DNA from 2 places in the Paraclostridium dentum genome. Region 1 is predicted to be linked to the other one. Evidence: riboswitches for the same ligand, from Rfam matches in the RefSeq annotation. Region 1 holds a riboswitch; the other holds the start of a gene.
What was found. Region 1 has a riboswitch for thiamine pyrophosphate ahead of ACN6I1_RS08065 (phosphomethylpyrimidine synthase ThiC). Riboswitches for the same ligand answer to the same signal wherever they lie in the genome.
Positions count from the first base shown of each region.

Region 2: another riboswitch for thiamine pyrophosphate. It lies ahead of thiD (bifunctional hydroxymethylpyrimidine kinase/phosphomethylpyrimidine kinase); the one in region 1 lies ahead of ACN6I1_RS08065 (phosphomethylpyrimidine synthase ThiC).

Region 1 is NZ_CP183813.1:1,774,097-1,778,664, forward strand. Features, by position in the region: gene ACN6I1_RS08060 (protein adenylyltransferase SelO) at 56-1,528, opposite strand; TPP riboswitch at 1,740-1,845, shown strand; partial or broken gene ACN6I1_RS08065 (phosphomethylpyrimidine synthase ThiC) at 1,963-2,271, shown strand; gene ACN6I1_RS08070 (hypothetical protein) at 2,270-2,542, shown strand; gene ACN6I1_RS08075 (TraX family protein) at 2,590-3,297, opposite strand; gene ACN6I1_RS08080 (hypothetical protein) at 3,465-3,983, opposite strand; gene ACN6I1_RS08085 (VWA-like domain-containing protein) at 4,155-4,568, opposite strand, start outside.
Region 2 is NZ_CP183813.1:895,413-899,980, forward strand. Features, by position in the region: gene ACN6I1_RS03950 (SH3 domain-containing protein) at 1-446, shown strand, start outside; gene ACN6I1_RS03955 (dicarboxylate/amino acid:cation symporter) at 767-2,023, shown strand; TPP riboswitch at 2,078-2,180, shown strand; gene thiD (bifunctional hydroxymethylpyrimidine kinase/phosphomethylpyrimidine kinase) at 2,271-3,074, shown strand; gene thiM (hydroxyethylthiazole kinase) at 3,106-3,891, shown strand; gene tenA (thiaminase II) at 3,891-4,568, shown strand; gene thiT (energy-coupled thiamine transporter ThiT) at 4,556-4,568, shown strand, end outside.

The DNA.
Region 1 (4,568 bases):
AAAACCATATTGATTATTTTCATCAATATGGTTTTTATTTGTTTTTAATAATTTATTATGTTCCACAATAAGTTCTATAAGCACAACTTGAAGGCTTAGGCAATTTTGCATATTCCTCTTGATCTTTAGAATGTTCATATGGTTTTTCAAGTACAGTTATAAGTTTTTTAAAGAAAGTAAAATCACCTTTATCAGCAGCTTCTAAAGCTTCTTCTACTCTATGATTTCTTGGTATTACTGCTGGATTTGATTTTTTCATTAACTTAAAAACTTCATCTTGAGAATTTTCTTGTCTTTTTAATCTTTCTTTCCATAAGTTGTACCAAGATTTAAATTCTTCACTATCAAACATTCCTTTTTTATTAATATTATTAAATGTTAATGCTATAAAAGTGTTAGTAAAATCTTCACTATATTTTTCCATAATACTAAGTAAATCTTCTATCAATGCTTTGTCTTGTAATTCTTCATCGAATAATCCTAATTTGAATCTCATATTTTTAATCCAATTTAAATAATAAATTTCTGAGAAATCAGAAATAGCATCTTGCGCAATTTTTATAGCTTCATTTTTATCATCACTTATTAACGGCAATAGAGTTTCAGCAAATCTACATAAATTCCATTCAGCCATATTTGGTTGATTTTCATATGAATATCTTCCATATCTATCAATAGAGCTAAAAACAGTATCTGGATTATAATTATCCATAAATGCACAAGGTCCATAGTCAATACTCTCTCCACTTATAGTCATATTATCAGTATTCATAACCCCATGGATAAATCCAATACTTTGCCATTTAGCAACAAGTTTAGCATGAGCATTTATCACTTCTTTAAGTAAGTTAATATATTTATCTTCATCATGTTTTATATGTGAGTAATGTCTATTGATTGTATAATCAGCCAACTCTCTAACTAAGTTGACTCCTCCATAATTTAGAGCATATTCAAATGTTCCAAATCTAATATGACTAGAAGCTACACGTGTTAAAATTGCTCCTTTTTTTATATTTTCACGAATCACAGATTCTCCAGTTTTTATTACTGCTAGACTTCGAGTTGTTGGAACTCCAAGACCGTACATAGCTTCACTTATTATATATTCACGAAGCATCGGCCCAAGAACAGCTCTACCATCTCCTCCTCTAGAGTAAGGTGTTTTACCAGAGCCTTTAAGCTGAATATCAAATCTATTTCCTGATGGATTTATTTGCTCTCCTATCAGCAATGCTCTCCCATCTCCTAGCATTGTAAAATGTCCAAATTGATGTCCTGCATATGCTTGAGCTATAAAAGCACCTTCGTCTATCTTTTTATTTCCTGAAAGTAATTCTACTCCATCCTTACTTTTAAGGTTATCTATATTTAACCCTAAAAATTTAGCTAAAGAATCATTTAGAATAACTAAGCTAGGTGAAGGTACTGGATTTAAATTTATTTTGCTATAAAAAAAGTCTGGTAAATTCATGTAACTATTATTTAAATTCCATCCTGTTTCTATATTTTTTTTATTATTTTCCATTTTTTCTCCTTACTATAAATAATTAATTTTATAAATATAAGATACCCTTATTTACAGTTTTAAATTAGATATTTTAAATTTTCTAAATAAACTAAAAATATGTAATTTATGTTTTTATAAATTAAAAGCTTTCAAAAAAACCTTTACATAGTAATTTTTTAAGACTATAATGATTTTGAAGTTGCAAATTTATTATTATTTAAAATTAAATATATTTAACTAGGGGTGCCACTTTTGGCTGAGAGATGGATTTATACCATTAACCCTTTGAACCTGAAGTAGTTAGAACTACCGTAGGAAAGTTATTTTCTTCAAGATTATGATTATGACTATATTTTTTAGTCTATTTTATAATATTTCGTAAAGAAGCTTTATCTTATGGTAAAGCTTCTTTTTTATTTTTTAATAAAATATAAAGTAAAGGGGATTTAAAAATGAATTACACAACTCAAATGGATGCTGCTAAAAAAGGTATTACTACAAAGGAAATGGAAATAGTAGCTAAAAAAGAAAATATGGATATAGAAGTTTTAAAAAACTTAATTGCAAATGGACAAATAGTCATTCCAGCTAATAAAAATCATAAGTCTTTAAACCCTGAAGGTGTTGGGAAAAACCTAAGAACAAAAATTAATGTAAACTTGGGTATATCTAAGGATTGCTATGACATTGATGAAGAAATGAAAAAAGTTCAATTAGCTTTAGATATGAACGCTGAGGCTATAATGGATTTAAGCTCTTTTGAAAATAAGAGGTACAACTTGTAAAAAAATAGTATATCTTCTTAAAAATGCAGGTGCAAAAGAAATTCATTATAGAGTCGCTTCGCCTATAGTTACATCCCCTTGTTGTTTAGGTATAAATACATCAAAATCTGAACTTATAGGTTCAGCTATGACTTTAAATGAAATTGCAAATTTCATAGGTTCTGATAGCTTGGGGTATCTAAGTATATCAGGATTTTTAAATGTACTACCTAAAAATAAAACTACATGTTTAAAATGTTTTTTATAATTATGTAAATAAAAAAGGAAGTAATTTAAATTACTTCCTTTTTAAAATTAATTAGCTATTAATTTTGCTAAAGATACAATTACAATTAGATGTATTGGATAGAACCAATAAAACATCCATTTTATAAACTTATTGCTTAATCCTAACTTACCATTGTACATAAGTATCGGAATTATTGCAAATACCATCATCCATTGATAATCCCATAATGTTGCTGCTTCTATAAAATTTGGACCCATTGCACTCATCAAAACAAATAATCCCATTGCAATGTATAATATAGACATAATAAGTTTTTTATCTCTAAAGAAATAAAATATTAATACCATAGCTACTCCAAATATAGACGACTCAGTAAATAACCCACCTATAACCATGAATACAATAGCTAGTAAAGCTCCTATTACTCTCTTAGTTAACTCATTTTCTTTATTTTTAGCTGTATCTATTCCTACAAGCATTACTAAAGCGCATCCTATTGATAAGAAAATATTGTTATGAATTCCAATTAAAAAATCTACCCCTATCATAACTACTCCCATTGAAAAAACTCTAGTTATATATTTAGTCCTGCTTCTCGTATAGAAAAATCCTTCTACTATCAGATAAAAGAATATTGGTGATGCTAATTTACCTAAGTATCCAAACCATATAGGAATGTCAACACCAGCAGGGCTAAAATAAGTATATATATGATCCATCGCCATAAATATAATTGCCATAATTTTTAGTGTAAAGCTACTGAACTTTTGCATATTTTTTCTCCTTTGATTTCTACTTCATATGTTAATTCTTTTGTATATTCGTATATAAGATTATCATAAGTATATTTTTATTAATATTTATATATCTTTCATAAACATTACATTTTTGAAAGAAAAAAACATGTTGAAATATTCAACATGTTTTTCTTTATTAATATTTATAAAATGGAAAAATATTCAACTATATATGAATACATTTGATCTCCTAATGTTACATAGTAATATGCTGGAGTAAGATAATCAGATTCAAACAATTTTTTTGCGTCAGGATTATTTTTATCTAATTGTCTTAATAAGTTTTGCTGTTGTCTCAAACTTATTATATAACTATCAGCTATAAATTGAATTTGCTCTGAGAAATACAAATCAGCAAAAGAATTCTTATAATTAACTCTATGAGTTTCTAAATCATTTCTTACTGAATTAAGCTCTGTTAAATATGCACTTATATACTTATTTGCATGTTTTAAACCCTCCGAATCTAAATCAGCCTTAATATTGATTGTACTCATATTTTCTCTAATTCTCTTTAACTCCTCAAGTTCATTAATTAGTTGTTCTTTACCTTGCAAGTTTTCCACTTTAGGATAATATCTACCTTCTGCAAATGTAATTTGTGAAGAAAAGGGTGTTATAAAAATACTAACTAAAATAATAATAAGTAACTTTTTAATCATATATATGTCTACTCCTTTATAAATGCTATTTATTTTAATATTGCCCAAAGTTTATATATATCATGCTCAAGTTTGATTCGTAATAGTTTATCCACAAATATTAATTAAATATATTTTACTTAATATTAAAAAATAAAGCACATCGATTTTTTATCAATGTGCTTTAATAACTTACAATGTTGGAGCTTGATTATTCATTGAGTATCCATCATCTCTAACATCATTCATATCAATAGTTTCTTCCTTAACTTTAACCTTACTAAGTTTTTTAACTGCTCCATAAGGCTCTTTTAAAGACAATTTATCTCCTCTTCCAGATATAACCCATAAAATTTTATATCCTATAGGAATTGTCTGTAATCTATCTTCACCTTTGCCATCTGTAAAATACACCAATAAGTTAACTTTTTTATTATTAGCATACCTAAACACTGGCGAAAACTTAGTTCCACCTCTTATTTTAAGTCTATCTTTTATATCTTTATAAGATTTAACTTTATAAGTTCTTTTAATTTCATTATCGCATTCAATTATAGTAATTTCTTGATTGTAATTTTTAACTATGTTAAGTACTTCCTTAATAGC
Region 2 (4,568 bases), 880 kb from region 1:
GATGGGTTTGTGGTGATTATGTTTTAACAGAATCTCAAGCTAAAGAACAAGAACAAAACCAAGCTAAACAACAAGCTAATGATACAGTTAAAGAAGTTAAGAGTGCGTCTACAGTATCTGATGCAACAACAAATGAAGCTTCTAACTCACAAGCAGAAGCTTCATCTAATAACAACAATGGAACATCAATGTCTATAGAAGCAACAGCATATGCTGGAGATACTATAACTTCAACAGGAACTACTCCTAAATGGGGAACTATAGCAGTTGACCCAACTGTAATACCATATGGAACAAAAGTATATATACCTAAGTTTGACATGGTATTTACAGCAGAAGACTGTGGAAGTGCTATAAAAGGTAAAAGAATAGATATATTTATGAACAGTGAAGCAGAATGTGTTAAGTTTGGAAGACAAAACATGGAAATAAAAATATTAAAATAATTGACATAAAAAAGACGGTACGTTAAGTAAAGTTACTTACGTACCGTCTTTTTTTATTAAAAATATAAAGAATAATCGTATATGTATGAATAAAAATAAGTAGAAAAATGTAATAGTTTGAAAATTAAGTTTTTTAAGTTGATTTTAGAATATATATAAAGTTATATCCAAGATAGACAAAATATAATAAAGTTAAAAATATACTTACTTAATTATATTAAGTTAAAATGCGTTTTAATATGCTTAAACTTTAAAAAATTACAAAAAAGTTGGATTTTAGTGTATAATATTAATATGATAAAGAGATGGAGGAAACACATATGAGGAAACTTGGATTAACGAGTAAAATATTAATTGGATTATTTTTAGGAATGTTATTTGGTGTAATACTTAGCAAAATGCCAGGTAGTTATATTAAAGATACAGTTTTATTAGGTGGAATTATAAATGTAATAGGAAATGGGTTCACAAAGGCTATAAAAATGATGGTAGTGCCACTAGTATTTGTTTCATTAGTATGCGGTGTATCTGCTATGGAAGATATAAAGAAGTTAGGTAGAATTGGATTTAAAACTATGGGATTCTATTTAATGACAACAGCTGTAGCTATTTGTATATCATTAGCTTTAGGAGTTTTATTAAAGCCAGGTGCAGGACTTGATTTAGGAACTGTAGCTAGTCAATCTACTACGATAGCAAAAAATCAGTCACTATCAGAAATAATATTAAATATGATACCATCAAACCCTATAGAGGCTTTTGCAAAAGGGGAAATGTTACAAATAATATTCTTTGCAATGCTTACTGGAGTATCAATAAGTTTAGTAGGAGAAAAGGCAAAACCTTTAAAAAAATTATTTGAGTGTGCAAATGAAGTTTGTATGAAAATGGTTAGTGTAATAATGATGTTTGCACCTTTTGGAGTATTTGCACTTATTACAAATACTTTCTCTACAGTAGGAGCAGATGCAATAGGATCATTAGTTAAATATATATTAGTTGTATTACTAGGACTATTACTACATGTAGTGGTGGTTTATGGAGGATCATTAAAAGTATTTACAAAAGTTAGTTTCATTGGATTTGTACGTAAATTTTCAAAAGTAGCTGCAGTTACTTTTTCAACTGCATCAAGTAATGCTTCTGTTCCAGTAAGTTTAGAGCTTATGGAAGAAATGGGAGTTAGTAAAAGTATACGTTCATTTACAATACCTATGGGAGCTACTATAAACATGGACGGAACAGCTATAATGCAAGGTGTAGCAGCTTTATTTATAGCGCAAGTTTATGGAGTTCATTTAGGTATCAACGATATGTTAACAATAGTTTTAACAGCAACTTTAGCATCAGTTGGAACAGCAGGAGTTCCAGGTGTTGGTATGATAATGCTATCAATGGTGCTTCAATCAGTAGGACTTCCACTTGAAGGTATTGGACTTATAATGGGAGTAGAAAGAATTATAGACATGTTTAGAACTACAGTAAATGTTATGGGAGACAACACTTGTACACTTGTAGTTGCAAGTAGTGAAAAAGAGTTAGAAGTAACTAATATAGATGCGGCAGAAGTAGCGTAATAAATTTTTATTGACATATAAATTTAGTGAGCTATAATTAAACTGTAATCTAAAATGAATAGCTAGGGGTGCCCCAACGGCTGAGAGATGAATTTATTCATTAACCCTCAAACCTGATCTGGATAATACCAGCGTAGGAAAGCTTTACTAAATATACAAATGAAATTTATTTGCATAGTAAATTAAAAGCTATATTCCTACAGGAATATAGCTTTTTTTAATACAAAAATCAAGGGGGAAACATCTAATGGAAAAGTATAAAGTGCCAACACTTACAATAGCAGGTTCAGATTCATCAGGAGGTGCAGGTATACAAGCAGACCTAAAGACATTTAGTGCTATAGGAACTTATGGAATGAGCGTAATAACAGCTATAACTGCTCAAAACACTCATGGAGTATTTTTAGTAGAAGATTTAAGCAAAGAAATAATACAAAAACAAATAGAGGTAGTATTTGATGATATACCACCTAAAGCAGTAAAAATAGGAATGGTATCTAGCCCAGAAATAATAAAGGCGATTGTTGAATCTTTAGATAAATATAATCCAAAGTACTTAGTAGTAGATCCAGTAATGATATCTAAAAGTGGATATTCACTTTTAAAACCTGAGGCTAAAGATAATTTAATAAAATATCTTATACCTAAAGCATACATAATAACGCCAAATACATTAGAGGCTGAGGAAATAACAGGGATTAAAATTGATAATGTAGAGGACATGAAATTAGTTGGGAAAAAAATATTAGAACTAGGACCTAAGTATGTGTTAATGAAAGGTGGACACTTAGATGGGGATGCAGTAGATGTTTTAATAGGTAAGGATACATTTGAAATTTATAAAAGCGAAAGATTGGATAGAAAAAACACTCATGGAACAGGATGCACCTTATCATCTGCAATAACTGCAAATTTAGCACTAGGATTTGATATAGTACAAGCTGTTTCCAATGCAAAAGACTATATAACTAACGCTATAAGACATAGCTTTGATATAGGTGGAGGAGTAGGACCAGTACACCATTTTTATAAATTTGACTCAAATAAATAGATATAAGCATTTAAAAGGGAGAGATGAAATTATGTTTGAATTATTAAATAAAGTTAAAGAAATTAACCCATTAGTACTTCATTACACTAACGAAGTTACAATTAATGATTGTGCAAATATAACTTTAGCTATAGGTGCAAGTCCACTGATGAGTTATTCTTATGAAGAAGCAGAAGAAATAATACCTATTGCAAGTTCTGTAGTAATAAATATTGGAACAATGAATTCCTCTCATAGAGAATTATTTGTAAAGGCTGGTAAAATAGCGAATAAGCATAAAAAGCCAGTTATATTAGATCCAGTAGGGGTATTTGCAACACCTTCAAGATCTTTGTTAGTAAAAACTTTATTAAACGAAGTAAAGTTTGACGTAATTAAAGGTAATGCAGCTGAAATTAAGTACATAGGTGGATTTAATGTAAAAGGAAAAGGTGTAGATTCATTTGATGATGATGAAAACATAGACGATATTATTAAGAAAGTTGCTAAAAAACTAGAATGTGTGGTAGTAGCTACTGGAAAAGTAGATGTAGTAACTGATGGCGATAAAATTATAAAAATACATAATGGAACTCCTAAACTAAAAGGAATAACAGGCACTGGATGTATGAGTGCTAGTTTAATAGGGAGTTATTTAGGAGCTAGTAATGAAATTTTAAATTCTGCAGCAATGGGTGTTCTTACAATGAGTTTATGTGGAGAATTAACAGATATAGACAAGATAGGGATTGGAAGCTTTAAAGTAAATTTAATGGACAATATATATAAATTAAATGAAGATAAGTTAAAAGAGTCTTCAAGGGTGGAGGTATTTTAATGAAATTTACAGATTGCTTGTTTGAAGAAGTTAAAGATATATGGGAAAGTTATTTAAATCATCCATTTGTAAGAGAAATAGGAGAAGGAACTTTACCAAAAGATAAATTTAAAAGATATCTTATACAAGATTACTTATATTTAAAAGAATTTGCTAAAGTTTTTGCAATGGGAGTAATAAAAGCAGATACAGTTAAAGAAATGAAGTTTTTCAATAAAGCAGCTAAGGGATCTATGGAAGACGAAACTGCTATACATGTTGAATATATGAAAAAATTAGGAGTACCTCCGATTGAGGCTGAAAAATGTAAATATGAACTAGTTTCAAGTAGCTATACAAGTTACATGCAAGCTGTTTCATTAACAGGAGGAGTTAAAGAAATTGTAATGGCTACATTACCTTGTAACTGGAGTTACAATTATATAGGTCATTATTTATATGAAACTTATAAAGATAATTTAGATAATAATTATTATAAAGAATGGATAGAGATGTATGCAGATCAAGAATTTGATGATGTATTAATAGATTGGTTAGAATACACAAATGAGTTATGTAAAGATTTAACTGAAGATGAGACAAAGAAGCTTAAAGAAATATTTGTTAAATCAAGTTTATATGAATTAGATTTTTGGAATATGGCATATGAAGAGGCGAAGAAAAAATGTCAAGCGTAG